4 regions of the Pseudomonas salmasensis genome follow, and region 4 is predicted to be linked to each of the others. Evidence: predicted binding sites of a transcription regulator. Region 4 holds the regulator's gene; each other region holds the start of a gene.
What was found. The regulator FliA, encoded in region 4, starts transcription of late flagellar genes. The targets are predictions, from matches to a motif close to CTAAAGTTTNNNNNNNNNNNGCCGNTAA.
Positions count from the first base shown of each region.

Region 1: the regulator FliA is predicted to act here: its motif matches at 4,934-4,961, upstream of HU731_RS27175 (methyl-accepting chemotaxis protein).
Region 2: the regulator FliA is predicted to act here: its motif matches at 3,107-3,134, upstream of motA (flagellar motor stator protein MotA).
Region 3: the regulator FliA is predicted to act here: its motif matches at 3,921-3,948, upstream of flgM (flagellar biosynthesis anti-sigma factor FlgM).

Region 1 covers NZ_CP077083.1:6,007,357-6,014,752, forward strand. The annotation lists gene HU731_RS27150 (catalase family peroxidase) at 93-1,169, shown strand; gene HU731_RS27155 (cytochrome b) at 1,169-1,726, shown strand; gene HU731_RS27160 (LysR family transcriptional regulator) at 1,727-2,668, shown strand; gene HU731_RS27165 (flavin reductase) at 2,725-3,252, opposite strand; gene HU731_RS27170 (acyl-CoA dehydrogenase family protein) at 3,512-4,702, shown strand; gene HU731_RS27175 (methyl-accepting chemotaxis protein) at 5,026-6,651, shown strand; partial or broken gene HU731_RS28700 (TIGR03756 family integrating conjugative element protein) at 6,800-6,925, shown strand; gene HU731_RS27180 (multidrug effflux MFS transporter) at 7,084-7,396, shown strand, end outside.
Region 2 covers NZ_CP077083.1:4,145,462-4,152,857, forward strand. The annotation lists gene asd (archaetidylserine decarboxylase) at 1-611, opposite strand, end outside; gene HU731_RS18550 (rhodanese-like domain-containing protein) at 627-1,442, opposite strand; gene HU731_RS18555 (HDOD domain-containing protein) at 1,500-3,035, opposite strand; gene motA (flagellar motor stator protein MotA) at 3,202-4,053, shown strand; gene motB (flagellar motor protein MotB) at 4,057-5,076, shown strand; gene rsgA (small ribosomal subunit biogenesis GTPase RsgA) at 5,242-6,273, opposite strand; gene orn (oligoribonuclease) at 6,382-6,924, shown strand; gene HU731_RS18580 (trimeric intracellular cation channel family protein) at 7,107-7,396, shown strand, end outside.
Region 3 covers NZ_CP077083.1:1,997,320-2,004,715, forward strand. The annotation lists gene flgD (flagellar hook assembly protein FlgD) at 1-16, opposite strand, end outside; gene flgC (flagellar basal body rod protein FlgC) at 33-476, opposite strand; gene flgB (flagellar basal body rod protein FlgB) at 480-887, opposite strand; gene cheR (protein-glutamate O-methyltransferase CheR) at 1,202-2,029, opposite strand; gene HU731_RS08770 (chemotaxis protein CheV) at 2,072-3,004, opposite strand; gene flgA (flagellar basal body P-ring formation chaperone FlgA) at 3,079-3,843, shown strand; gene flgM (flagellar biosynthesis anti-sigma factor FlgM) at 3,985-4,308, shown strand; gene HU731_RS08785 (flagellar protein FlgN) at 4,357-4,827, shown strand; gene HU731_RS08790 (flagellar brake protein) at 4,924-5,673, shown strand; gene HU731_RS08795 (MFS transporter) at 5,733-7,106, opposite strand.
Region 4 covers NZ_CP077083.1:1,651,123-1,658,518, reverse strand. The annotation lists gene flhA (flagellar biosynthesis protein FlhA) at 1-1,925, shown strand, start outside; gene flhF (flagellar biosynthesis GTPase FlhF) at 1,937-3,253, shown strand; gene fleN (flagellar synthesis regulator FleN) at 3,359-4,192, shown strand; gene fliA (RNA polymerase sigma factor FliA) at 4,189-4,929, shown strand; gene HU731_RS07135 (chemotaxis response regulator CheY) at 5,097-5,471, shown strand; gene HU731_RS07130 (protein phosphatase CheZ) at 5,490-6,278, shown strand; gene HU731_RS07125 (chemotaxis protein CheA) at 6,290-7,396, shown strand, end outside.

The sequences.
Region 1 (7,396 bases), 1.9 Mb from region 4:
ACATAACGACTGCCTTGCGCGGGTTAGTGTTGGCGCTATCCATTCGGCAGTTTCAATCCAGCGCTGCCTCAAAAAGGGCAGCTGAGAATTTTATGCTTAAGAATAACCTTCAGGGTTTATGGAAATTTCGACTGCCGTTGTTGGGCATATTCAGTATCGCGACTGCTCTTGTGCTGGCTTTTGCCTGGACAGGAGGATTCTTAGGCACCGGCGTTACCACAAAAGAGTTTCTGGGTGAGTCCCTGGATAATTTTCCACCAGGCTATCGACGGGCCCACGGTAAGGGTATGTGTTTCAGTGGGACTTTTCATGCGAGCGGCGCGGCCGTCCCTCTGTCGACCTCACGTATTTTTCTACCGGCCAACATTCCCGCCGTCGGGCGTTTTTCAATCGGCACCGTGGACCCGCATGCGGCGGACAATTCGACGTCGACCGTCAGCATGGCACTTATGCTGGTAGGCGACGATAAGTCACAGTGGCGAATGAAGCTTAACAACGACCCCTATTTCGCGACTCGGGATGCGGAGGGTTTCCTGGCGCAGGTTGAAGCCTTTGAACCGGTGGCGGCCACTGGACAACCATCCCCGGACAAGGTGGCCGCGTTTTTTCAAAAATATCCAGAGGCTCGCAAGTCTGTAGAGCGAGAGGCGAATGCGACTTGGCCGGCCAGTTTTGCAGGAACCGAATATAATTCCATCAACGCCTTCGTACTTATTGCAGCGGATGGAAAACGTCAACCTGTGCGCTGGTCCATGCGCCCTCGTGCGGCTGTAGAGATGTTGAGCAAAGAGGCTCATGCGCAAGCCAGTCATGACTTCCTGTTTGATGAAATAACTCAGCGTGTGGGTGTAGCACCCTTGTATTGGGATCTGGTATTCCAACTGGCCGAGGCAGAGGATCCGGTGAACGATCCTTCTCAACCATGGCCGAGCAACCGCAAGGAGGTCATCGCTGGGACGTTAGAGGTCAACCATGTGGTAGAGCAAACTCATGGGGCATGTCGTGACATTAACTTTGACCCTACGCTTGTACCTTCAGGAATAGCACTTTCAGACGATCCAGTGCTTGCAGCCCGTGCGGGTATTTACTCCCAGTCCTATAACGCCAGATTACGAGAAATCGGTTTTGGTAAAGCCACTGACGCGGTTGGCCAAAAGGAAATCAAATAATGCATACCCAGCAGAAGCACACCGGTGTGCAAAGTTTCAACTTCGCGGCACGGCTTCTCCATTGGCTCATGGCTGTCCTTATCCTGGCTATGCTATTTATAGGTGTAGGCATGATGTCTTCTCTGAGCCTGCGTCCCTGGCTCATTGATCTTCATAGGCCTCTGGGAATCGCCATTCTTCTTTTGGCTATCCTGCGTCTAGGCAATCGGCTTTTAAGCACCACGCCGCCATTGCCTGCCAGCGTACCATACTGGCAGGCAATGGCGGCGCATGTTTCGCATCTATTGCTCTACTTGCTGATGCTCTGCCTGCCACTGCTCGGTTGGGCCACGCTCTCTGCCGGAAATTGGCCTGTCACCATGTTCGCGGGCTGGAACCTTCCACCCATTGCTCCTGTCAGCTCCGCGCTTTACGCTTGGTTTCGGGCCGCACATGGGTTATTCGCCTGGGTTCTGTTTCTGCTTGTGTTAGGACATCTTTGCGCAGCGCTGATACATGCTTGGATATACCGCGACGGCGTCTTTTCCAGCATCACGCGTAAGGCTCGTGGTAAATAAATGACGCACATCAACATGGCCACGATCGATCTGAATCTTCTCAGGACTTTTGTGGCTATTTGGGAATACCGCAGCCTGACAATCGCGGCCGAACGCCTGCACCTCAGCCAGCCCGCCGTCAGTCACGCACTGCGTCGACTACGCGATGTGTTTGACGATCCGCTGTTCGTACGAACAGCAACGTCGATGGAGCCGACTGACGCAGCTATTCGCCTGCACGGCCCCATTGAACATGCGCTGATTATTATTCAAAGCGCATTAATGATGTTTTCGAACTTTGAACCGAAAACAGCGGATCGTACTTTTCGCATCTCCATGTCGGATATGTCGCAACTTTATGTGCTACCGACGGTGATGGAAGTGCTAGCGCGCGAGGCGCCGAAAGTACGCCTGGATGTGCGTCAAATGCCTATAGAGCAACTGGCTATGGCATTGCGCAAAGGTGATGTAGATATCGCGATAGGCTATCTGGTAGAACTTGGTGAAGAGTGCATCCACGAAAACTTGCTAGACGACGAATTCATTTGTCTGTTGCGCGACGGCCATCCTTTTCAGGAAGATGAATTGAGCGTTCAGGACATACTCGCCCTGCGCTATGTTGACGTTTCGAGCAATATTACCGGCCATGGCGTAACCGCCGATGCAGCATTCGGAAAGGCCGGCATTGCGCGCGAAATCGCTCTGAAAGTGCCTAACTTCACGATTGCCCCGAAAATCGTTGCCAACACTGATCTGGCATTGATTCTGCCGCGTGCCATTGCCATGCAGCTAAACCACGACCAGCGCTATCGGCTGCTGAGTCTGCCCATCGAATTGCCACCTATCTCGGTGGGACTTTATTGCCATAGCCGTTTCCTATCGGATGCCGGGATAACCTGGCTGCGCGGGTTAATCATTAGTCTATTTGCCTCCGGCAGCCATACTGGAGTTCATATCAAATGAGGCGTGCGAGCATTCTTTATAAACCCTGTAACCCACGAATGGGGAACTGCAATTATTCAGGATGCCGACGTCTGTACGTTGACGGCTGCAGCCCGCCCCAGACGGTGAAAGTTTCTCCCAAAGTAAATCAGGCTCTCCCCCTCTTCACGGACCTGAATTTGGTTAATTTCTACAAATAATACCGAATGCGATCCGACTTCCTTGATATCTACTATGTTTCCTTCGAGGCTTGCTAGGGCGTCGTTCAACACCGGTAGGCCCGAGGAGCCTGTCCGCCAATCCTGGCCGGCAAAACGTTCAGCAGGCGGCAGGTCGGTCATACCAGCAAACTGTCGCGCAACACCCTCCAGATCACCGGTCAGTATATTTACGCACAACGCCCTGTTGCCCAGCAACGCTTCATGAATTGAACTGTTACGGTTGATGCAAACCAATAATGTTGGGGGCGTATCAGTGACCGAACAGACCGCACTCGCAGTTAATCCGAAGCGACCATGGGGGCCATCGGTAGTAATGATATTCACCGCCGCAGACAACAATGACAGCGCTTGCCGAAAATGTTGTTTTGATTGATCGCTAACCATAACCTTCACCTTTTAATTATTGACTTGGTGAATCCATGTTGAGAGGGATTGTTCATTCGGTCAAATTCGCTTTACTCATACGCACTATTGACAGCAGGAATAGCCATCGCCCTTAAACGCCCTCCCCTTTAGAGGCGCATGGCACGACAGTTAATTCCCACGGATTATTTAGCTTATTCATATTTCGAATTTGATTTTTTCTTATCCGCCCACGCATCCTGAACGTGAATGCAATCACACCAGCCAGAGAACAATAAATATGAACAGCAAAAATAACTTCGATGCCCCTGACACACTTGATGGCGCTCCAATCAGCATCAAGGCAATTTCCCTGGATGATGTAATTGCGGAGATTGCCGAGCGTCGCAGCGAGTTTAACCAACGCTCCCATGTCCCTTTAGACATGATCGAAAAAATGAAAGCAGTGGGTATCTTCCGCGCCAGTACTCCCAAATGTTTCGGTGGCGATGCGCTGCCTCCAGCCGAGTTCCTGCGCATCGTAGAGCGGGTTTCCGAAGCCGACGGTTCGGTCGGTTGGGTGACCGCGTTCGGCTCAGCCAACATCTACCTGGCGGCACTCCCCCCGGCAACCCAAGCGTTGATTTATGCCAACGGGCCAGACCAGGTCTATGCTGGCGGCCTTTACCCTCTACAACCCGCCAAAGAGACTGAAAATGGCTGGGAAGTCAGCGGGCACTGGCGGTTCGCTAGTGGGTGCAAAGGTGCCAACTGGATTGGTGTAGGCATCGGCGGCACATCGGCCAACGGTGGAGGACCGGCGGCAGGCAAACCGCTGACCGCAGTGTTCCCGGCAGGCGAAGTGCAGATCGTCGATAACTGGAATGTTGTCGGTATGCAAGGGACGGGTAGCCATGACCTCAAATTGCACAAAAAAAACGTCGAGCGCGAGTGGACATTCGTGCGTGGTAGCGCTTCAACCATTGACGAACCCCTCTATCGTTACCCATCCGTGGCCTACCAAGCGCAGGTCCACGCCGCCGTTAACCTTGGGTTGGCACGAGCGGCACTTGACATGGTGATCGCGATGTCGGGCAGCACCAAGACTGTCACCGGTGCCCCACGCTTGGGCGATCGGGCTTATTACCGCAGCGAACTGGGTAAGGCAGAGGCGATGCTGCGCAGCTCACAGGCTTTTTTCTACGAAACCGCCGAAATTGTATGGGCATCGCTTTTGGCCGGTAATCCAGTGACTTTGCATCAGGCAAACTTATTGCGCCTCAGCGCCACCCATGCTGCTCATACCTGCGCGGATGTAGTCATGAAGGCTTATCGGCTGGCTGGCACCACGGCCATTTTCACCGACAATCGCCTGCAATGGATCGTACGCGACTCCATGGTAGTCACACAGCATGCTTTCCTCGGCGAAGCGACTTATGACGGCGCCGGCGCGGTGTTCGCCGGCATCGAACTGAACATGCCCTATCCTTGAACGCCAATCTGCACAGCAACTTCTGCCAAGCTGCTTCAGCCTCCGAAACTGATTGTGCACGAGAAATACTCAACCTCGTTGGCGTGTATCTACCCAAATAACGAAGATGCCATTCAGGTCGTTTGGGTTGGAGATTGTCGTCATCGAGTTGCGTCGCGCCAACATCACTCTTTTATGAAAGTCGGACAGTGGGCCCTATCTGTTTTAATCCGAGACACACAGCGTTTTTCGCTCAAGTACGTCATCTAATGACCGATAAAAGTTGATGCGCGGGACCCTACGCCGATGCTCATTGGGAGCACATTCCTCGCTCTAGGAAAACCATGACAATAAGAACAATGAACATTGCTCCACGCGCATTTCTCGGGTTCTCCCTGATAGGCGCGCTCATGTTGATTCTCGGCCTCTTCGCCCTGTCGCAGATGAGCAAAATCCGAGCAGCCGGCGACGACATCGCAATAAATGGCGTCCCTAGCTTTCAGACCCTGAACGCTCTCACGGTGACGGGCGTCCGTATGCGGGTGTTGTCGTATCGCCTGTTGACTGATCGCGAACCGAATGCTCAGAACAGGACCATCGAATTACTTGCGGAACAAAACCAACAACTTAACAAGTCGCAGGCAGCATACGCCAAACTGATTTCATCCCCTAAAGAGCAGTCCGACTACAACGACTATATGCGGCTGATGGATGAATATCGGAAGATCGAAACGCGACTTGTCACCCTCAGTCGGGCCGGCAATCTGCAAGAGCTGACGCGCCTGTTAAACACCGACTCTGCTGCCAACGCTGAACAGATAAATGTGGCGTTGAGCAAGCTTACTGACTTCAATAACACCCAGTTGGCTATCATCAATCAATCCGCTGCTGACCAGTACAGTTCTGCGTTCAACTGGGTTGTCGGCCTCCTGATTATTGCCTCGCTGCTGACCATGCTGTTTGCCTGGCTGCTGACCAAGAGCATCACCCAACCGATAGCGTTGGCACTTGAAGCTGCTGAAACCATCGCCGAAGGTAATCTGACCCGCCCGATCAACGTCGACGGCACTGACGAAGCGGGCCGGTTGCTGCTCGCCATGCAAAAGATGCAGGAGAAACTGCGCGATACCTTGATGCGTATTTCGGGATCCGCAACACAACTGGCTTCCGCTGCAGAGGAGCTGAACGCAGTAACCGATGAGAGCGCCCGCGGTCTGGCGCAGCAGGATAACGAAATAGAGCAAGCTGCGACTGCAGTCAACGAAATGACCAGCGCCGTCGAAGAAGTGGCGCGTAATGCAGTGAGCACTTCCGAGGCATCAAAAAACGCGACGGCGTCAGCAGGCGATGGCCGGGATCTGGTTCAGGAAACCGTCAACGCTATCGAACGCATGAGCGGCGATGTGCAAAGCACCGCTGATCTTATCGGTAATCTGGCGGAAGAATCCCGCGACATCGGCAAGGTTCTGGACGTGATTCGTGGCTTGGCGGATCAGACCAACCTGCTGGCGCTGAACGCAGCCATCGAAGCGGCCCGGGCCGGTGAAGCCGGTCGCGGCTTTGCGGTGGTTGCCGATGAAGTGCGCGCTTTGGCCCATCGCACCCAACAGTCCACCAGCGAAATTGAACGCATGGTTGGCAGCATTCAAGGCGGCACCGAAAAAGCGGTCGGTTCAATGCGTAACAGCACTGACCGTGCTGAATCGACCCTGAACATTGCGAAAGGCGCAGGCTTGGCGCTGGATACCATCAACGCTGCGGTTATCGAGATCAACGAACGAAACCTGGTCATCGCCTCCGCTGCGGAAGAACAGGCTGCAGTCGCCCGAGAAGTGGACCGCAACCTGGTCAACATCCGCGACCTGTCGACGCAATCTTCAAACGGCGCCGCCCAGACCAGCGCCGCCAGCGGCGAGTTGACCCGCCTGGCGGTTGACCTGAACAACATGGTTTCGAGGTTTAGCTTGTAAGAGGTATCGGAGGCCATCTGTCAGAGCGAGGCTTGTCCGCTACTGCGATGACGAGGTCTGCCTGATATACCAAGGAGCCTGGTTCGCAGGCAGGACTCGCTCTCACAGGGTTCAATTTGAACCCTGATCCCGCCCAAAGTTACGGCCCTTGGCGCTAAGTATCCTGTTGGCGCATGGGCCAGCAGTGGCGCTGGATAATGGCGCCATATCGTCCTCTGTGTTGTCTCCAAATTACCCCGCCTACAGGCCCATCGGCATTTGTTTCTGGCTCAGTTGAACGCCCTTCGGTTGCTCCCCTCTCCTGCCCTGCGCGGCGCGCTGGCCGGTGCTTGCTGACCACTGAAACAAGAACAACTTGACCTTCCCTCCGGATTCTCGTTAACCTCGCGCCGTCAGCCTACCTTCCGGTAGGAAGCTAATCGTGAGTTTGTTATGGAAAAGAGTCACTCCGGCAGTCCTTCGCTGAAATTTGCCATTGCCTTGGGCGCCATCGCCGCACTGGGGCCCTCAGCCGTCGATATGTATTTGCCAAGCCTGCCCGAAATGGCGGTCGATTATTCGACCAGTGTTGCCAGCATTCAGCTGACGCTCACGGTCTTTTTGTTGGCAATGGGGCTTGGGCAATTACTATTCGGGCCGGTTGTCGACGCCTTGGGCCGTCGACGTCCACTGATGGCAGGCTTGTTACTATTCAGCTTGAGTGCGCTGGCTGCAGGCGCGGCCCCGACCCTTGAATGGCTACTCT
Region 2 (7,396 bases), 2.5 Mb from region 4:
ATCGCACCCACCAACACCACGGCCATCGGGCCGCGTTCGGTGTCGAACAAGCAGACAGCGCGCTCGTTACGGGCGAACAACTCCGGCACGTTTTCGGCGGTGGTCTGGTTGACCGAGAAAATCCGCCCTGGCACATACACCATCTCGCGCAGGGTGCCGGCCAATGGCATGTGCACCCGGTGGTAGTCCTTGGGCGACAGGTAAATAGTCGCGAACTCGCCGCCCATGAACGGCGCAGCCATCGCGGCATCGCCACCGAGCAGTTCCAGCACGCTGAAACTGTGGCCCTTGGCCTGGAAGATACGGCCATGTTCGATCGGGCCCAGCTGGCTGACCGCGCCGTCGGCAGGGCTCAGTACTGCGCCTGGGGTTGGATCCAACGGGCGGGCGCCGTCTTTCAACGCGCGGGTGAAGAAGGCGTTGAAGTGCTCGTAGGCGCTCAGGTCTTCCACCAGGGCCTGGGACATGTCCACCTGGTAGCGCTTGGCGAACCAGGCGGTAAAGGCGTTCTTGAACCAGCGCACGCGGCACTCGGCGATACAGCCGGCCAGACGCGACAGCAAGTGGTGCGGCAGCAAATACTGGCTGAGGATAAACAACTGCTTTTTCATAACTGTCCTTAAACCTTAAATCTCGACGGGGGTGTCGGGGTGGTTGCCCCATTCGCCCCAGGAACCGGCATAACCTTTGACTCGCGGATAACCGAGCGCCTTGGCCACCAGGTAGGTGAAGCCAGAGCGGTGATGAGTCTGGCAGTGGGTGATGATTTCTTTGTCTTTGGTCAGCCCGAGGTCTTCGAGGATCTGCGGCATGTCACGGCGGATACGCAGGTTGCGTGCCTTGTCCATGCCGGCGGTCCATTCGAAGTTCACCGCGCCTGGAATGTGGCCGCCCTTGGCTGCGAGCACTTTCTCGCCGGAATACTCCAGCGGGCCACGGGCGTCCCAGATCCCCAGGTCGGCCGCGCCAAGGCGGCTTTGCAGGTATTCACGGGTGGCGGTAGGGCCGTCGTGCAGCGTGAGGCTGACCGGGCCGCCGGCTACTGGGGGGGCATCGGTGGAAAGCGGGTGCTTTTCCTCCAGCCATGCCAGCAGGCCGCCGTCGAGGTAGTGATATTTCTGGTGGCCGATCACGTCGAGCATCCAGATAAAACGCCCGGCCCAACCACCGCCTTCGTCGTCATAGACCACATAGGTGGCGTCCGGGGTGTGGCCCAGTTCGCCGAACAGTTTTTCCAGGTCGGCCTTGCTCGGCAGCAGGCCGGGTGCGGGCGGCTGGCCCAGTTGGGTGCGCTTGGGGTCAACGAAATGCGCGCCGGGGATATGCCCTTCGGCGTAGCGGGCGACACTGGTGAGGTCCACCAGTATCAAGTGCTTGGAATCGAGGCGACTCAACAGGTCGGCAGATTCGATCACCAGCGGCAAGCCAGAGAAGTCAGGCATGTGAGGTCTCCTGGGCACAAATGTTGGCGATAAAGGCCGGTGATTGTAGCGCAAGCATCAGGCGCTGCGGTTGGTAAAGCTGTGCAGGGCTTTCTCGATGCATTGGGCGGTTTTGCCGAACGCTTGCACGGTGGTTTCCGAGAACGGCCCGCCGCCCTGGTCCGCCACGATCAGCATGACCACCCGGCCGTTGCAGCTCAGTGAGCGCAACAGCAGGTGCTCGCCGACAAACAGGCGACGCAGGATCGGTGGCAGCAAGGCGGAAAACTGCGCATGGTTGTCGGGGTTCAGGCGTACCTGGGCGGACTTTTCCAGCAGGCGTTGCAGCAACGTGCTGTTGACCACATCCAGGCTCAGGTGAGCCGCGTCCTTGGGCAGGCCGTCGGCCTGGTGCACGCGCAAGGTGCTCAAGGCGCGATCGGCCATGAATATCAGTACCCGCTGCATGCCACTGGCCACCAGGGCTTCCTTGGCGCAAGTGGTCAGGTGCATGGCGTTGGCAAAGCGGCTCGGTTCCACCAGCAACTCGGTGCAACGCGTGCGCCACACGGCCAAGGCTTCGGCAGTCGGAGGCGGTGCAGGCAGCAAACCGCGATGGACTTTCTGCACATGCCACGGCCAGATCAGCGACAGCGCGGGGTGCCAGAGGTCGGGCATCAAGGTGGTGCGAGCGCTGGTCACCGCTTGCTGGTGGGCTTGCTGTTGCACATCGCTCAACGGCGTTTGCAGGTACAGCGCCGTCAGGTATTGCCAGCGCTCGGTGTGCGGGCAGGTCCAGGACTCCTGGGCCGACATCGCCAGCCCGTTGGCCAGCAGCACGGTGTTGGCCGGCTGGTTCAGCCAGCGCCGCAGGTTGGGCTCGGCATCGAGCAATTGCTGGTGGCGCAGGGCGTTGTCTTGACGGGCAATGTGCAGCGCCTTGACCAGCAGGCGTTGCTCGGCCAGCAGCAACTTGTAGCCCTGTGAAACCCAGATCGGCAGGTGCCAGGCTTCGGTCAAGCCCAGGCACAGGTCGAGCAAGCGCACGCCGAACAGCTGTTGCTCGACCTGGCGCGCCGATTGGCCTTTATGAATCACCCGCAACTCCCATTCTTCCAGGAGCTTGGGGTAGGCGACGGCCATCGGCCACAGTGGCGACAAAAACAGCAGGCTGCCCCAGTGGATGTCCTGCCACAGTCGCGCCAGGCGACTGCCGAACAAACCGTTGGCTTGCTGGGATGCGTGCTGGCTGATCAGCAACAGCTGACGCAAGGCCACGGGGATTTCCCGGGCGGGTACCGAAGGCAGGCGCGCCAACAACTCCTCGGCACGTTTGAGGCCCAGGCGGTTAAGCGCGACTTCAAGGTTTTCCGCAGGTTCGGCCAGGCTGCCGTGGGCTTGGCTGTTGGCTTCGCGCATCACACTCAACACCAGGGCCGGGCTGTCGTGCATCAGCTCAGCAATATCTCGCAATGAACTGCGGCTATCGCGAATGGCTTTGCACACGCGCTCATGACTGGCCTGGGGCACGGGTAGCAGCACGTCGTCCAGGCACTTGATCCAAGCGGCGAGGGTAGTGGGGCGGTTCGTTGGGACTGTCGTTTCAATTGCCATGATTGGGGCGCGATCATCACTTGCGTTCAACACGCCCGGAACGGGCCGAATTGGCTTTTCGCCTTAACGGGCTATAGTCTGGCGCAGTTTTGCCGATAAGTAGAACAAGAGTTTTGTGCAACACCCCATATGTCCATGAACCCGACGGCGCAAGTACCCCTCTCCTATGGCTAAAATTATCGGCATCATTGTCGTCATCGCAAGTGTGCTCGGAGGGTACGTCCTCTCCCACGGTAAAATCGCCGCACTGATCCAGCCTTTCGAAGTGCTGATTATCGGCGGTGCCGCGTTCGGCGCATTTTTGCAGGCCAACCCAGGCTATATGACCATGCACGTGGTCAAGAAGTCCCTGGGCATGTTCAGCTCGCGCTTCTCCCACACGTTTTATCTGGAAGTGCTGGGGCTGATCTACGAGATCCTCAACAAGAGCCGCCGTGAAGGCATGATGGCGATCGAGGGCGATATCGAAGACGCCGCAGCCAGCCCGATTTTTGCCAAGTACCCGGCAGTGCTCAAAGACGAGCGCATGACCGCGTATATCTGCGATTACCTGCGCATCATGTCCTCCGGCAACATGGCACCCCACGAACTGGAAGGCCTGTTCGACATGGAGTTGTTCAGCCTCAAGGAAGAGCTGGAGCATCCGTCCCACGCCGTGACCGGCATCGCCGACGGCATGCCCGGTTTCGGTATTGTCGCGGCGGTACTGGGTATCGTGGTGACCATGGCGTCCCTGGGCGAGGGCGATCAGGCGGCCATCGGCATGCACGTAGGTGCAGCGCTGGTGGGCACCTTCTTCGGTATTCTTGCCGCTTATGGTTTCTTCGGCCCGCTTGCCACTTCCCTGGCCCATGATGCCAAGGAAGAGATCAACCTCTACGAAGCGATCAAGGCGTGCCTGGTGGCATCGGCGTCGGGCATGCCGCCGTCGCTGGCCGTGGAGTTCGGGCGCAAGGTGCTGTACCCGAAACATCGCCCGAGTTTCTCCGAGCTGGAACAAGCGGTTCGCGGTCGCTAAGCCATGGAAAACAACCAGCCGATCATCATCAAGCGCGTCAAGCGCTTTGCTGCGGGGCACCATGGCGGTGCCTGGAAAATCGCCTTCGCCGACTTTGCCACGGCGATGATGGCGTTCTTCCTGGTGCTGTGGCTGATGTCTACCGCTACGCCAGAACAGAAGATCGCCATCGCCGGCTACTTCAAAGACCCGATTGGCTTTTCGGAAAGCGGCACGCCGTTTGTCATTGACCTGGGCGGCTCGCCGGAACTGGCGCCTGAGCGCACCATCAACCCCGAAGTGCAAACGGAGTCGCCCCAGGAAAAAATCCCGATTGAGCGCGACACCGTCGAGTCCATGGCCGAGCAGGTCGAACAGGAGCGCCTGGAACTGTTGCTGCAGGAATTGCAGAACAAGGTTGAAGAAAACCCACAGTTGCTGAAGTTCAAGGACCAGATTTCCTTCGAGATCACCCCCGAGGGGCTGCGCATCCAGATTACCGATGCGGCCAACCGGCCGATGTTCGACTCTGGCAGTGCGCGCTTGAAGCCGTACTTTGAAGACATCCTGCTGGCCATGGCAGACACCATCAAGGCGGTGCCGAACAAGATCAGCATCAGCGGGCATACCGACGCCAAGCCTTACGCGGGCCAGGGTGATTTCGGCAACTGGGAACTCTCGGCCAACCGCGCCAACGCCGCCCGGCGTGCGCTGGTAGCCGGCAGCTACCCGGACCCGCAAGTGGCGCGCGTGGTGGGCTTTGCCTCCTCGCAGCTGTTTGATTCCAAAGACCCGTTCAACCCGGTCAACCGCCGTATCGACATCGTGGTGCTGACCAAAAAAGCCCAGCGTGCGATTGAAGGCGATCAGCCCCCGCCACCGGCACCGACCCAGGGCGAGGGCGCGCCAGGCGAAGTGCCGGCCGACCCCAACGCGCTACCGCCGGAGCAGGAGCCGCTGCCGGCCCATGAGCTGCGCCAGAAGCTGAACCTGTTTGATGATGGTGGCGTCAAGGACCCTACGGCGCCTGCACCGAAGTCGTAAGCTCCAGATACAACAAGGCCGCGATGATCGCGGCCTTGTTGTATCTGTCACTGTAGGAGCGAGCTTGCTCGCGAAAAACGTCAACGATAACGCGTGTATCAAGGATGCCCGCGTTGCGCTTGAGGCCTTCGCGAGCAAGCTCGCTCCTACAGAGGAGGGGGCAGCTTAGTAGCTGCTCTCGGGCAAGCTCGCAATAATCGACCGATAGCTGTTCATCCGCTGCTGCTGCACGCGCCCATCTTCCAGTGCCTTGAGCAACGCACAACCCGGCTCGCGGTCGTGTTTGCAGTCACGGAAGCGGCAGGTGCCGATCAGGTCGTTGAACTCAATGAAGCCCGCTTCCACATCGCTGCGGCTGACGTGGCCCAAGCCGAATTCACGAATACCCGGTGAGTCGATCAACTCGCCGCCGCCCGGGAAGTGGAACAACCGCGCGGTGGTGGTGGTGTGGGTGCCCTGGCCGGACAGCTCCGACAGCGGGCCCACACGGGTTTCGACTTCCGGCAACAGGCTGTTGACCAGCGACGACTTGCCCACGCCAGACTGGCCGACGAACACGCTGATCCGCCCGTCCAACTGCTGCTGCAGCTGTTCCATGCCGTTGCCGTGGTGAGCCGACACTTCCAGCACCGGGTAGCCCAGGGTGCGGTAGACCGCCAGCAATGCATTGAGCGCCAGGGCGTTCTGCTCGTCGATCAGGTCGAATTTGTTCAGCAGCAGCAACGGGCGGATGCCGGCATGCTCAGCCGCGACCAGGTAGCGGTCGATCAGGTTGGCATGGGGCTCGGGCAGCGGCGCGAACACGATCACGATCATGTCAACGTTGGCCGCCACCGGCTTGAGCTGCCCACGGCTGTCGGGGCGGCGCAGTTCGGTGCTGCGCGGCAACTGGGCGACGATAACGCCGATGCCCTGGTTGCCGGCACGCCACACGACTTTATCGCCGGTGACCAGCGCAGGCAGGTTGGCGCGCAAGTGGCAACGGAACACCTGGCCTGCGAGTTCGCCTTCGAGCGCCTCGACTTCGACCTGCACACCAAAGTGCGCGATCACCAGGCCCGTTTGTTCGGGGCCCAGGTCGCCGCCCTCGAGCGCTTCCACGGCGGAGGATTCACGTTTGGCGGCGCGGGCGGCGCGTTCACCTTGAATCTTTTCGATGCGCCAGTTTTGGCGACGGTTGAGCTGGCGTTTGGCCATTGGTGTTCCGTGTCGATAATGCAAAAGTTGGGTAAAACGGTCGCGAGTCTAGCACGCCCCCGCCTGCTAAACTGCCCGGCTACGCCAAGGTGCCAAGAGAATCAAGCCATGCAAAACCCACAGAACCTGATTTGGATCGATCTGGAAATGACCGGTCTGAACCCCGACACCGATGTCATCATCGAGATGGCGACCATTGTCACCGACAGCAACCTCAACACCTTGGCCGAAGGCCCGGTGATCGCCATCCACCACAGCGACGCCGTGTTGGCCACCATGGACGAGTGGAACACTCGCACCCACGGTAACTCCGGCCTGACCCAGCGCGTGCGCGACAGCCGCATCAGCATGGCCGAAGCCGAAGCCGAAACCATCGCCTTCCTGGAAAAATGGGTGCCCAAGGGCAAGTCGCCGATCTGCGGCAACAGCATCTGCCAGGACCGTCGCTTCCTTTATACGCACATGAAGGGGCTGGAAAGCTACTTCCACTACCGCAACCTCGACGTGTCGACCTTGAAAGAACTGGCTGCGCGCTGGGCGCCGGAGGTCAAAGACAGCTTCCATAAGGGCAGCACCCATTTGGCGCTGGATGATATTCGCGAGTCGATTGCCGAGTTGCAGCATTACCGCAAGCATTTCATCAAGGCTTGATTCTGCGGCGGCATTGGAGGCGCCATCGCAGGCAAGCCAGCTCCCACATTTGACTGCATTCGCAAATCCAAAGTGTGGGAGCTGGCTTGCCTGCGATGCAGGCGACGCGGTTTATCGCCAAACGCCCCCTTTTGGTGCCCTCGGCAAATGATTAGACTGCCGGCCTCTCTGTCAGGATCGCCATCATGTTGCTGATGCTCTACCTTGTCGCCATTACCGCCGAAGCCATGACTGGCGCTCTGTCCGCGGGTCGGCGTGGCATGGACTGGTTTGGCGTGGTGCTGATCGCTTGCGTGACGGCCTTGGGCGGCGGTTCGGTGCGTGATGTGCTGCTCGGCCACTACCCGCTGACCTGGGTCAAGCACCCGGAGTACCTGGTGCTGACCTCTGTTGCGGCGTTGGTGACGATCTTTATCGCGCCCTTGATGCGCCACCTGCGCTCGCTGTTCCTGGCGCTGGATGCGGTGGGGCT
Region 3 (7,396 bases), 350 kb from region 4:
TATCAACGATGGCCATTATTTGGCGCCCCTTATCACTGACCCAGGGTCAGGACCTTCTGCATCATGGTTTTGGCGGTGTTCATCATTTCCGCGTTGGTCTGGAACGAGCGACTGGCGGAGATCATGTCAGCCATTTCCTCGACCACGTTGACGTTGGGGTAGTAGACGTAACCCTTTTCGTTCGCGGCCGGATGGTTGGGCTCGTAACGGGCCTCCAGGTTGCTCTGGTCTTCGACCACGCCCAACACCTGCACGCCGGAGCCGGCGGCGTCCTGGTTCTGGAACAACGATTCGCTGCCGCCCGCCTGGCCACCCTGGAACATGGTGGCGAACACCGGGTGACGGGCGCGATACGTCTGGTCAATGCTCGAAGAGACGGTCTCGGCGTTGGCGATGTTACTGGCGACGGTGTTCAAACGCGTGGTCTGCGCGCTCATGCCACTGCCGGCAATATTGAAAACACTGGACAGGGACATGGCTTACTCTCCACGCAGGGCTGACATCAGCCCTTTGAATTTGCTGTTGAGCAGGGTGAAGCTGGCCTGGAAGTTCACCGAGTTTTCGGCGTAGTTCGATTGCTCCAGCTGGGCGTCGACGGTGTTCTGGTCGATCGACGGCTGCATCGGCGTGCGATACAGCAGCGACTCGTCACCATTGCCCAGACCCTGCGCTTCGATATGACGGTTGTTGGTCATGTTCAAGGCGAAGGTGCCGTTCTTGGTCTTGTCCTGTTGTGCGGCGAGCACGGCGGAGAAATCCAGGTCCCGAGCCTTGTAGTTCGGGGTGTCGGCGTTGGCAATGTTGTTGGCCAGGACTTCGGCACGCTGGGCGCGGAAGCCCAGGGCTTGTTCGTGGATACCGAGCGCTTTATCGAAGCTGATGCTCATGGCGGAAACCTTTAGGCTGACCTGCTGTTCGTTAGCAGGGTTAAAGCAAGGTGCATGCCAAACTTGCGAAAGCCCGTATATCAAGGGTTTCGAGGGGAGTTGCCGGCGACTCTGCCAGAAAAGCGGCAAGCGATTTCCGCGTAGTGCCAGTAAAGCGGCAATGGGGCTTGCCGCTTTACTCGAGCTTGCCGAGAAAACAAATGTGGGAGCTGGCTTGCCTGCGATGGCGCAGTACCTGCCGACCTATTCATCGACTGACACACCGCCATCGCGGGCAAGCCCGGCTCCCACAGTTCTATTGCCTACACCCAGGCTTACTTGGCCTGGTAGATGATCCCAGGGCTGCATTGCACCATCTGGAAGTGATCCGGCAGCCCATTGAGCGCCTCGGAAGCCCCAAGGAACAGATACCCTCCACGCTTGAGGGTGCCGTGGATGCGCAACAGGATGTCTTTTTTCACTTCAGCCGAGAAATAGATCAGCACGTTGCGGCAGAACACCATGTCGAACTTGCCCAGGCTGGCGTAGCTGTCGAGCAGGTTGAACGAACGGAATTCGACGCGGTTCTTGATCGGCGCCTTGATCGCCCAACGCCCTGCCCCTTTGGGATCGAAGTAGCGTTGCAGGCGTTCCTGGGACAAGCCTCGGCCCAGGGCCAGGCTGTCGTACTCACCGGTCTTGCAGTTGGTGAGCATGGTGCCGGACAAGTCCGTGGCCACAATTTGCGCGCCGGCTTTCAACTGGCCCATGTTGGTTCGCTCGAACTCGTCAATGGACATCGAGATCGAGTACGGCTCCTGCCCCGAGGAACAGGCCGCCGACCAGATACGCAGGCGCTGGCCCGGGCTGGCTTTGATGGCTTCCGGCAACACTTTGTTCTTGAGCACTTCAAAGGGATAGGTATCACGAAACCATAGGGTTTCGTTGGTGGTCATGGCATCGACCACCATTTCCTTGAGCCCGCTGCGCGGCTGCCCCTGGATCCGCTGAACCAACTCACCCAGGGACTTGATGCCCTGCTGCTCCATCAGCTTGTTGAGACGGCTGGATACCAGGTACTGCTTGTTTTCACCGAGCAATATGCCACAGGCTTTTTCCAGGAAGACCCGGAACTGTTCGAAATCCAAATTACCCGTAGACAATGATGCCGCCTCTTAAATCGTGTGACCGCCGGGGGACATCCCCTAGCCGTGATCTGCTGCCTTGATCCGGTCGACTACCCGGGATGCGAGGTCATCAGGACGGAACTTGGCCAGAAAGTCATCCGCACCGACCTTCTTGACCATTGCCTGATTGAATACCCCCGACAACGAAGTATGCAGGATGATGTGCAATTTTTGCATGCGTGGATCGTTACGTATCTCGGCCGTGAGCGTGTAGCCATCCATTTCTGGCATCTCGATGTCAGAGATCATCATCAAGAATTCTTCTTCGGGCTTCTTGCCTTCGTCCGCCAACTTGCGCAGGTAATCCAGGGCTTGGCGCCCGTCATTGAGGGCCACCACCTCCACCCCGACGGTTTGCAGGCAACGTGTGACCTGCTTGCGCGCCACGGAAGAGTCGTCCACGGTCAACACGCGCAGCGAAACCGCCTTGTGTGCCGTTTCGGCATCCACCACGCCAACGGAGATGGTTTCCGAGGTAGGGGCCACTTCGGCGAGGATCTTCTCCACGTCGATAATTTCCACCAACTGGTTATCGACCCGCGTCACCGCCGTCAGGTAGTGATCGCGCCCCGTGCCCTTGGGCGGCGGATGGATCTCTTCCCAGTTCATATTGACGATGCGCTCCACCGAGCGCACCAGGAACCCCTGGGTCTTGGTGTTGTATTCGGTGATGATCACGAAAGGGTTCTGACGGTCTTGCAAACCCGCGGCCCCCGTGGCCATTGCCAGGTCAAGAATCGGAATGGTCGCGCCACGGATGTTGGCCACGCCACACACTACCGGACTGGACTTGGGCATGATCGTCAATTTGGGACATTGCAGCACTTCACGCACTTTAAACACGTTGATGCCATACAACTGATTGCCATCCAGGCGGAAAAGCAACAACTCCAGGCGATTCTGCCCTACCAGCTGTGTGCGCTGGTTTACTGAATCCATTACACCTGCCATGCCCAGACTCCTAAATCCTAGGGGTACGACGCGTACCCAACACTAAACGGCACGAGCTTTGCTATTTACTGAGTATGGATATTAAAACGACAGTTTCCCGACACCCTGGCCGCTCACGCTACCGCAGACTGCTCTGCGCCGCGATGGCGCTGCTTGTCTCGGGCCTGGGCGTCACGGCCCGCGCCGACAACGTTACCCTGCCTGATCTACTTATCGGCGTCACCCAAGGCTTTCTTGAGTTCACTGTAGAAGATTATCTGGCGACCACCCAGACGCCGGGGCGTTATGAGATTCAGGTCAACCAGTTGGACCCACGCTTGCGCATGCCACTGTGCGACAAGGAATTGACAGCCACCCTGGAAAGCCCCGCCCAGCCCATCGGCCGTGTGACCGTAAAGGTGCGCTGTGAGGGCGCCTCGCCCTGGACGGTTTTTGTACCGGCTCAGGTCAAGCTGTTTCGCGACGTGGTGGTCGTGGCGCGACCGTTGAAGCGCACCGGCATCATCGGCTACGAAGATGTGGCGTTGCGCGAGCGGGACATCAGCCTGATCAACCAGGGCTACCTGACGTCGCTGGACCAGGCCGTCGGGCAGAAACTCACGAGACCGGTGGTCACCGACCAAGTCCTCACGCTGGTTCATCTGGAACAGGCCGAGGTGATTCGCAAAGGTGACCAGGTGGTGATTTCCGCCAGCAGTGGCGGCCTGAACGTCAGAATGCCGGGCGAGGCGTTGTCCAACGGCGGCATGAGCGAACAGATCCGCGTCAAGAACCTCAACTCCAATCGCGTGATCAAGGCGAGAGTCACCGCGCCAGGCCAGGTCGAGGTGGCGCTATAGATGACTGGAATCAAATGCCAGCTTTTCCTACACTGTGTGCTGGATATTGAGCCGAACAGGTTTATTGTCAATCGAGCCTAAAGTTTGCCCGGGTATGGCCGAAAACATGGCAAGCGTCCAAATACCCAGAGGTTTTTCAACATGGTCATTGATTTCAGTCGTTTGAATAACGCCCCGGCCTTGCCCGGCAATACGCGCACCGGCGGTGCCAAGGACAGCGTAGAAGCCAAGCCGCAGCCCTTGCCTGCCAAAGCAGAGCAGGCCGCCGCCAGCCAGAGTGGGGAATCGGTACACCTGAGCAATGAGGCTCAACAGTTGCAGAAGGTCACTGACTCGCTGCGCGATCAACCCGTCGTCAACAAAGCCCGCGTGGCCGAGTTGAAACAGGCGATCGCCGATGGCAGCTATAAAGTCGACAGCAACCGTGTAGCCAGCAAGCTGCTCAACTTCGAAGCCGAGCGCTAGGCAAAAGCCTGCGCAGGGCTTTTGGACGCTTAAAACCCAAGGCCAGCCATGCACCACGACGAACATTTGCTCCAACTGATCATTGATGATCTGGCACCGACGCAACGATTGCTCGAGCTGCTCAAGGAAGAATCACTGGCCTTGTACGGCCGAGATATGCCCTTGCTGGAAGAAATCCTGGCGCGCAAACAATCGCTGATTGTCTTGCTCGAACAGCATGGCAAGAAGCGTAGTGAGATTCTGATCAGCCTGGGCCTGCCTGCCGATCATGATGGCCTGGCACAACTGGCCAGCCACTCTTCAGTTGGCGATCAACTGCTGGCACAAAGCAAAGAGCTCAATCATTTGCTTGCCCAGTGCCAGGAAGCCAACCTGCTCAACGGTCAGTCGATCCAGCTCCAGCAAGCCACCACCGCCAATCAGCTGCGCATATTGCACGGCGGAGAGCCTCCGGCCCTGTATAACGCCCAAGGCTCCACCTCACGCCTGGTCAAGCCAAGCACCCGCAGCCAAGCCTGACGCCGGTTTACAGCGTGGCCTATCCAAGGCGCGCTACATACTGGCAAAATGCCGGTTCTTGCGTGTAGTCGTATTTTGCCTGGAGATGGAAGAACCGTGTTCAACGCCCTTAATGCGGAAGATGCACCGCAGCCACCCAAGGTGCTCACCACGCCTCTGGAAATCGCCAGCACGTTGCGGATGCTGCAAGAAAGTCATGACCCGCTGATCATCACTTTCCACGAACGCAGCCAGCGCTTCCAGAGCTACCTGGTGGACATCGACCGGGACAGCAAGACGCTGGTACTGGACGAAATGATTCCCCGTGACGGTGAACGCTATCTTGAGAATGGCGAAGCTTTCCGTATCGAAGGTTTCCATGAGGGTGTGCGGGTTGCCTGGGAAAGCAATGGCACGTTGACCATCAGCGAAAAAGGCGGCCACCGTATCTACAGCGGCAGCCTGCCCGGCGAAGTGGTTTACCATCAACGACGCAATGCCTTCCGCGCCGCTCTCAAACTCGCGCAATTGGTGGACATTCAGTTGGGTGGCGAGAAGCTCAAGGCGCCTATCAGCGGTAAGCTGCTGGATATCTCGGCAACCGGCTGCAAATTGCGCTTTGAAGGCGATATCTCCGAGCGTCTGCAGTTGGGCCAGGTCTATGACCGCTTTATCGCTGCCCTGCCCTTCGGCAGCATGACCACCTCTGTGGAACTGCGCTACCTGCACTTTGAAGACAAGATCAACACCACCTTTGCCGGCGTGCGCTTTCACAACATGAGTGGTTTGGTGCAGCGTCAAGTGGAGCGCTTTGTCTACCAATTACAACGTGAAGCTCGGCGCTTCGATAAAGACGACGATCTTTAAGCGTTAGACGCTGAGATAAAAAACGGGCAGATCCTGATGGGATCTGCCCGTTTTTTCGTTCAGGGGCGTGCCCTGCTCAAGTCATGGGGATGTTCGTCCGGGTCGGGTGGCTCGTGCGGTTCTTCGCTCGTCGGCTCCTCGGTTTCAGGGGCAGGCTCTGGATCAGGCACAGTGACTTGCATCTGCTCCTGTACCACCTGCTCATCCACCCGCGGATCAAGGGCAGCCACCAAGGGCGAACTGGACATGCTGTCGGGCATCGCCACGTGATGCAGCGGTGCGTCGTCGACCTGATGCAGGTTGGTCACAGCCTTGGGTCGAATGCGCCACACCAGGATCAACGCACACAGGCTGAAAAACGCATAGAGCATCTGGCTGCCGAATAGCTTCATCACCACACCGGCCAACAGCGGCCCCACGCTGGCGCCGATCCCGTAGGTCACCAGCAACATGGCCGTTAGTGATACCCGACGATCACCTTCCACATGGTCGTTGGAAAAGGCCACAGCCAAAGGGTAAAGGCAGAACTGCACCAGCGAACAGAAGAAGCCTGCCACGAACAGTACTTCCAACGGCACCTGCGTCATGATTGCCAACGGCAAGGCCGTTATCGCCAGGCACAAGGCAAAGCAGCGAATCAGCAGTGCGCGGTCATAGCGGTCCGACAACCAGCCCAGCGGCCACTGCACGACCAATCCAGCAAAAATGCAGCTACCCATGAACAGGCCGACTTGCTCAGTCGTCAGGCCCTGCTGAGAGGCGTAGAGCGGTGCCAAGCCGTAGAACGAACCGACGATCAACCCAGCGCCCAACACGGTGCTGAGCGACTGCGGCACGCGCTTGATAAAGAAGCGCGGCTCCATCGGGGCCGGGTGCAGTGGGGCCGGGTGAATGCGCCGAGTCATGGCCACCGGGACCAGGCACAGCGCGAAGCACAGCGCCACGAGCATTAACAGCTCAAGCCCCAGATGGGGATGCATGACCAGGATCAACTGGCCCAGTACCAGCCCAAGGTAGGACGCAATCATGTAGCCGCTGAACACTACGCCGCGCTGCTTGGCATCTGCCTGCTCATTGAGCCAACTCTCGATGACCATGTACTGGCACATCATCCCCAGGCCCACGATCATCCGCAGCACAATCCAGGCTGGCAGCCAATCAACCAAACCGTGACCCAGCACTGCTGCGCCGACGATCCCCGCGCAGGTGGCGTAGGCACGAATATGCCCGACCCGGGCAATCAGGCGGTGCCCGAGCTTGCCGCCCAGCACCAAGCCAAAATAGTTGGCAGCCATCAGTGCACCCACCCACAGGCTGTCGACATTGTCTGCTGCCAGGCGCAAAGCCAGATAAGTACTAAGCAGGCCGGAGCCGATCAGCATCATCAAGGAGGCGAAATAAAGGGCTCGAAAAGATTTCCAGATCTGGCGCATCGGCGTTCCGAGCGGCTCCTTGCGGTAAGGGGTAGGGCTATCAGCATGATAGTCCGGGGCGGTTGAGTCCGGACAGGCGGCAGGGCCTGTTTACGGGGATTATTTTGTTTCACAGCTCAGACGCTACGTGAGTGTCTGTGAGGTACATAACCGTGGAGATAAATACACGGCGCACCACCTGTGAACCTTGATCACACGCAAGGTTCGACTGGTATTCGGGTATCTGTATAAAAGGCTTCAATGGAACACTATGCAGGCTTTGGAAGTTGGCGTTCTTTTCGAGCGCCCAA
Region 4 (7,396 bases):
TGGATTTTGCGGTATTCCCGACGATTCTGCTGGTGGCAACCCTATTGCGCCTGGCGCTTAACGTGGCCTCCACGCGGGTGGTGATGCTCCACGGCCAGGATGGCCACGCCGCCGCCGGTAAGGTGATCCAGGCGTTCGGTGAGGTGGTGATCGGCGGTAACTACGTGGTCGGTATCGTGGTGTTCGCGATCTTGATGATCATCAACTTCGTGGTGGTGACCAAGGGCGCTGGGCGGATTTCCGAGGTGAGCGCGCGGTTTACCCTCGATGCCATGCCCGGCAAGCAGATGGCCATCGACGCCGACCTCAACGCCGGCCTGATCGACCAGAACCAGGCCAAGTCGCGCCGCGCCGAAGTCGCCCAGGAGGCCGAGTTCTACGGCTCCATGGACGGTGCCAGCAAGTTCGTGCGCGGTGACGCCATCGCCGGCCTGTTGATCCTGTTCATCAACCTGATCGGCGGCGTGGCCGTCGGTATGTTCCAGCACGGCATGACATTCGGTGATGCCGGCAAGGTCTACGCCTTGCTGACCATCGGTGACGGTTTAGTGGCGCAATTGCCATCACTGTTGTTATCCACAGCGGCGGCCATCATGGTTACCCGTGCTTCGGGCTCCGAAGACATGGGCAAGCAGATCAGCCGGCAGATGTTCGCTTCGCCCAAGGCCCTGGCCGTGGCGGCGGGCATCATGGCGATCATGGGTATCGTGCCGGGCATGCCGCACTTCTCGTTCCTGAGCATGGCGGCCCTGGCGGGTGGCGCGGCCTACCTGTTCTGGAAGAAGCAGAACCAGGTCAAGGTCCAGGCCGAGCAGGAGATTGCCCGTCAGCAGGATCTGCTGCCATCCCCGGCCCGCGCCCAGGAAACCAAGGAGCTGGGCTGGGACGACGTCACGCCCATCGACATGATCGGCCTGGAAGTCGGCTACCGCCTGATCCCGCTGGTCGACCGCAACCAGGGTGGGCAACTGCTGGCGCGGATCAAGGGCGTGCGCAAGAAGCTGTCCCAGGACCTGGGCTTCCTGATGCCCACCGTGCATATCCGCGACAACCTCGACCTGGCCCCCAGCGCCTATCGCCTGACGCTGATGGGGGTGATCCTGGCCGAAGCCGAGATCTACCCGGACCGCGAACTGGCGATCAACCCGGGCCAAGTGTTCGGTACGCTCAACGGCATCACCGCCAAAGATCCGGCTTTCGGCCTGGAAGCGGTGTGGATCGAAGTCAGCCAGCGCAGCCAGGCGCAGTCCCTGGGTTACACCGTGGTGGATGCCAGTACCGTGGTCGCCACGCACCTCAACCAGATTCTCTACAAGCACTCCCACGAGCTGATCGGCCACGAGGAAGTCCAGCAATTGATGGGCTTGCTGGCCAAATCGTCGCCAAAACTGGCCGAAGAGCTGGTGCCGGGCGTGTTGTCGCTGTCGCAGTTGCTCAAGGTGTTGCAAGCGCTGTTGGCCGAACAGGTGCCCGTGCGCGACATTCGCAGCATTGCCGAGGCCATCGCCAACAATGCCGCCAAGAGTCAAGATACTGCCGCTCTGGTGGCGGCGGTGCGTGTCGGCGTGTCCCGCGCAATCGTGCAAAGCATTGTAGGCACTGAGTCCGAGCTGCCTGTGATCACCTTGGAACCCAGGTTGGAACAAATATTGCTCAATAGTATTCAGAAGGCAGGGCAAGGCCAGGAAGAGGGCGTTTTACTGGAGCCAAGCATGGCTGAAAAGCTGCAGCGTTCGTTGATCGACGCCGCACAGCGCCAGGAAATGCAGGGCAACCCGGTGATCCTGCTGGTGGCCGGCCCGGTTCGCGCGATGTTGTCGCGGTTTGGACGCCTGGCTGTACCGAATTTGCACGTGTTGGCTTACCAGGAAATTCCTGACAATAAGCAAGTGACTATCGTCGCGACAGTTGGGCCCAATGGCTGAGGTAGTGGGTTATGCAAGTTAAGCGTTTTTTCGCCGCCGATATGCGTCAGGCCATGAAATTGGTCCGCGATGAGCTGGGCGCCGATGCCGCGATTATCGGTAACCGTCGGATTGCCGGCGGTGTCGAGCTGACGGCTGCCCTGGATTACACCCCCCAGGCGCTGGCCCCGCGCGTGCCGAACATGGAACTCGAAGACGAGCTGCGCAAGACCGCCTCGCGCATTGTGTCGGCCCAGGCTGAACTGAGCATGCGTGGCGACAGCGATGCCAGCACCAATCGCCAGTTGTTCGCCGGCCTGCCGCTGACCGCTGCCGAGCCGCTGGTTGAACCCACCTTTGTCGAACCGCCGCGTCCTGCAGCGCCTGCCCCGGCTGCCGCAGTTGACCAGCGCGTGATCGACTCGATGCGTTTTGAACTCAACGGCCTGCGTGAATTGCTCGAAGTGCAGCTGGGCTCGCTGGCCTGGACCCAACTGCAAGGCAGCAAGCCGCAGCAAGCCAACCTGTGGCGTCGCCTGCAGCGCATCGGCCTGTCCGGCCCGTTGTCCCGCGACCTGCTGGCCTTGACCGCCGAAGTCGAAGAGCCCCGCCAAGCCTGGCGCATGCTGCTGGCGCACTTGGCGCGCATGATCGCCACGCCGGAAATCGAACCCCTGGAAGAGGGCGGTGTGATCGCCATGGTCGGCCCCGCCGGCATGGGCAAGACCACCACCCTGGCCAAGCTGGCCGCCCGTTATGTGCTCAAGTACGGCGCACAGAATATTGCGCTGGTGAGCATGGACAGCTACCGCATCGGCGCCCAGGAGCAGCTCAAGACCCTGGGCCGCATCCTCAACGTGCCGGTGACCCATGTCGACCCGGGCCAGTCCCTGGCCAATGCCCTCGAGCCGTTGCTGCGCAAGCGCGTGGTGTTGATCGACACCGCCGGCCTGCAAGCCAGCGATCCGGCGCTGCGCATGCAGCTCGAAAGCCTGGCCGGGCGTGGCATCAAGTCAAAAAATTACCTGGTGCTTGCAACCACCAGCCAGAAACAGGTTCTTACCGCTGCTTATCACAGTTACAAGCGTTGCGGCCTGGCCGGCTGCATCCTCACCAAGCTCGACGAAACCGCGAGCCTGGGCGAGGTATTGAGCTTGGCCATCAGCCATGAATTACCGGTTGCCTACCTCACCGACGGGCCGCGGATCCCGGATGATCTGCATCTGCCGCGCCGTCATCAGTTGGTCAGCCGTGCCGTGAGTGTGCAAATGCAAGACGAGCCTAGCGAGGAAGCGATGGCCGATATGTTCGCCGACCTTTACCACCACCCGGCTAAACGGGTGGGTTGAGGCAGGATGAACACCGTGAAATGTACCTACATCGATGGTCTGCAAGCGATTCACGCGGCCAAGCCATGTAGCCTGCGTCTAAGCAAGACAAGGTAAAGAAATAAAATGGGCAGCATGCATCCCGTACAGGTGATCGCGGTGACCGGCGGCAAAGGTGGCGTCGGGAAAACTAACGTGTCAGTGAATTTGTCCCTGGCCCTGGCAGAGCTTGGCCGTCGCGTCATGCTGCTGGATGCTGACCTGGGCTTGGCGAACGTGGACGTTCTGCTGGGGCTGACACCCAAACATACCCTGGCCGATGTGATCGAGGGCCGCTGTGAGCTGCGCGACGTGCTGCTCCAGGGCCCCGGAGGCATTCGCATCGTGCCGGCGGCCTCGGGCACCCAGAGCATGGTGCACCTGAGTCCCGCGCAGCATGCCGGCTTGATCCAGGCGTTCAGCGACATTGGTGACAACCTCGACGTGCTGGTGATCGACACCGCCGCCGGCATCGGCGAATCCGTGGTCAGCTTTGTGCGCGCAGCGCAAGAAGTGCTGCTGGTGGTGTGCGACGAACCCACCTCGATCACCGATGCCTACGCACTGATCAAACTGCTTAACCGTGACTACGGCATGAACCGCTTTCGCGTGCTGGCCAACATGGCCCAGAGCCCGCAGGAAGGGCGCAACCTGTTCGCCAAGTTGACCAAGGTCACGGATCGCTTCCTCGATGTGGCTTTACAATACGTCGGCGCAGTTCCCTATGACGAGTGTGTGCGCAAGGCCGTGCAAAAGCAGCGTGCGGTCTATGAAGCGTTCCCTCGTTCGAAATGCGCACTGGCGTTCAAGGCCATTGCCCAGAAGGTCGATACCTGGCCATTGCCTGCCAACCCGCGCGGGCATCTGGAGTTTTTCGTCGAGCGATTGGTGCATCAGACGAGCGCAGGACCGGTGCTATGACATCCAGCGGCTACAACCTTTACAAAAAGTCGGCACGTGACAGCCAGGGCGAATTGATCGAGCGCTATGCGCCGCTGGTCAAGCGCATTGCCTATCACCTGTTGGCGCGCCTGCCCGCGAGTGTGCAGGTTGAAGACTTGATCCAGGCCGGCATGATCGGCCTGCTTGAAGTCTCAACCAAATACGACGCCAGCAAGGGCGCCAGTTTCGAAACGTATGCGGGTATCCGTATCCGTGGCGCGATGCTCGATGAAGTGCGTAAAGGCGATTGGGCGCCGCGTTCGGTACACCGCAATACCCGCATGGTCAGTGATGCAATTCGTGCAATTGAAGCAAAAACCGGTCGTGACGCTAAAGATCATGAAGTTGCGGCCGAACTCCAATTGAGTCTCGACGATTACTACGGGATTTTGAACGATACCTTGGGCAGCCGCCTGTTCAGTTTCGACGACCTTTTACAGGACGGCGAACACGAAGGGCTGCACGAGGACGGCGCGAGCGCGCATACGGAGCCGTCGCGCGACCTGGAAGACGAACGTTTCCAGGGCGCGTTGGCCGATGCAATCGCCAATCTGCCGGAGCGTGAGCGGCTGGTGCTGGCGCTGTACTACGACGAAGAGCTGAACCTCAAGGAAATCGGTGAGGTCCTGGGGGTCAGCGAATCGCGTGTCAGCCAGTTGCATAGCCAGTGCGCAGCCCGCTTGCGGGGGCGATTGGCCGAGTGGCGCGCGCGCTGACAGGCAGTGTGGGGACACTGCAGACGCTACCGTGAAACCGCAGGGTTTTGCGGGTGAGTACCGTGGTGCCCTGGGCAGTCCTTTTTGTGTAACGCCTGTTGATTGAAATGGCGCGTCCAGGTGCTGGGCGCGTTTAAGACTGCTTGGAGGTCGAATTGGACAAGAACATGAAAATCCTCATCGTTGATGACTTCTCAACGATGCGGCGGATCATTAAAAACCTGTTGCGTGACCTTGGGTTCACCAACACGGTCGAGGCGGATGACGGCCTGACGGCCATTCCGATTCTCAACAGCGGGAGCATCGACTTTCTGGTGACCGACTGGAACATGCCGGGCATGACCGGTATCGACCTGCTGCGCCACGTGCGCGCCGATGAAAAACTGCGCAGCCTGCCTGTGCTGATGGTGACCGCCGAAGCCAAGCGTGAACAGATCATCGAAGCCGCCCAAGCCGGGGTCAACGGTTACGTGGTCAAGCCATTCACGGCACTGGCCTTGAAAGAGAAGATCGAGAAAATCTTCGAACGCATCCACGGCTAATGCCATCGCGGGGGAGCTATGGAGCATAACGAAACGTCACAGGGCGACTTTGAGTCGACCCTGAAAAAACATGCTCACCAGTTGGTCGACAGCCTGGAAAAAGGCCAGTTCGCCGATGCGGTGCAGTTGATCCATGAGCTTAACCAGACCCGTGACCGCGGCCTGTACCAGGAAGTGGGCAAGCTCACACGCGAGCTGCACAGCGCAATCGTCAATTTCCAGATTGACCCGCGCATGCCCCAGGCCGAAGAAATTTCCCAGATCACCGATGCCACCGAGCGCCTGTCCTATGTGGTCAGGCTGACCGAGGCGGCGGCCAACCGCACCATGGACCTGGTGGAAAACGCCACGCCCCTGGTCAACGGCATGGCCACCGAAGCCCAGGCCTTGAGCCAGGACTGGGGCCGCTTCATGCGCCGTGAAGTCGGTGCTGAAGAGTTTCGTGAATTGGCGCGTCGCGTCGACGGGTTTCTGTCACGCAGCGAACAGGAAAACCGCACGGTGGCCAGCAACCTCAACGACATCCTGCTGGCCCAGGATTACCAGGACCTTACCGGCCAGGTGATCAAGCGCGTGACCCAGTTGGTCACCGAAGTGGAAAGCAACTTGCTCAAATTGGTGCTGATGGCCGGCCAGGTCGATCGTTTTGCCGGCATCGAACATGACCGCGAAGCGATCCTCTCGGAAAAAGATCCACAAAAACATCTCGCCAAGGGTGAAGGTCCGCAGATTCATGCCGATAAACGTGAAGACGTTGTGTCAGGTCAGGATGACGTAGATGACCTGTTATCCAGTTTAGGCTTCTAAGGAGCACCCACATGAGCTTCGGCGCCGATGAAGAAATCCTTCAGGATTTCCTTGTAGAGGCCGGCGAAATTCTAGAGCAACTGTCCGAACAACTGGTCGAGCTGGAAAGCCGACCGGATGATGCGAACCTGCTCAATGCAATTTTTCGCGGTTTTCACACTGTAAAAGGGGGCGCCGGCTTCCTCCAGCTCCATGAGCTGGTGGAGTGCTGTCACATCGCCGAGAACGTGTTCGACATCCTGCGCAAGGGTGAGCGTCACGTCGACTCGGAACTGATGGACGTGATTCTCGAAGCACTGGATGCGGTCAACGGCATGTTCAGCCAAGTGCGTGAACGTGCACCGATCACTGCCGCAACGCCGGAATTGCTGGCCGCCCTGGCGCGCCTGGCAGAACCTGCCGACACCGCGGCTGCGCCGGTGGTCGAGGCCGCGCCGGAGCCGGTGGCGCAAGCCGAGCCGGACGTGACCGACAGCGAGTTCGAACAACTGCTCAACTCCCTCAGCGCGGTCAAGGCCCAAGCGGAATCGCCGGTGCAGCCTGCCGCGACGCCGAGCAGTGAAGACATTACCGACGCTGAGTTCGAGTCGTTGCTCGACCAGTTGCACGGCAAAGGCCAGTTCGCAGCAGATGCCGTGGCACCGCCTGCCGCAGCGCCAGAAGCGCCCGCTGCCAACGCCAGCACCGACATTACCGACGACGAATTCGAGGCACTGCTCGACCAACTGCATGGCAAAGGCACCTTTGTGGCCCAAGCCCTGCCCGAGGTGGCGGCGACTGCCGCCGCAGCGCCAGCGGCCAGCGCAGCGCCGGCCGGTGACGGGTTGATCTCCGATCACGAATTCGAAGCCCTGCTCGACGAGTTGCACGGCAAAGGCAAGTTCAGCGAAGTGGCCCCGGCCGCTGCCGCTCAGGTAGCAGCGCCAGCCGCTGCCACTGCGGCACCGGTTGCAGCCAAACCTGCGCCGGCTGCCAAGCCTGCAGCTGCCGCCGCCCCGGCCCCTGCGCGTGCAGCGTCGCCGGCAGCAGCGGAAAAGCCCGCCAGCGAAGCCGAGACCACCGTGCGCGTGGATACCGCGCGCCTGGACGACATCATGAACATGGTGGGCGAACTGGTG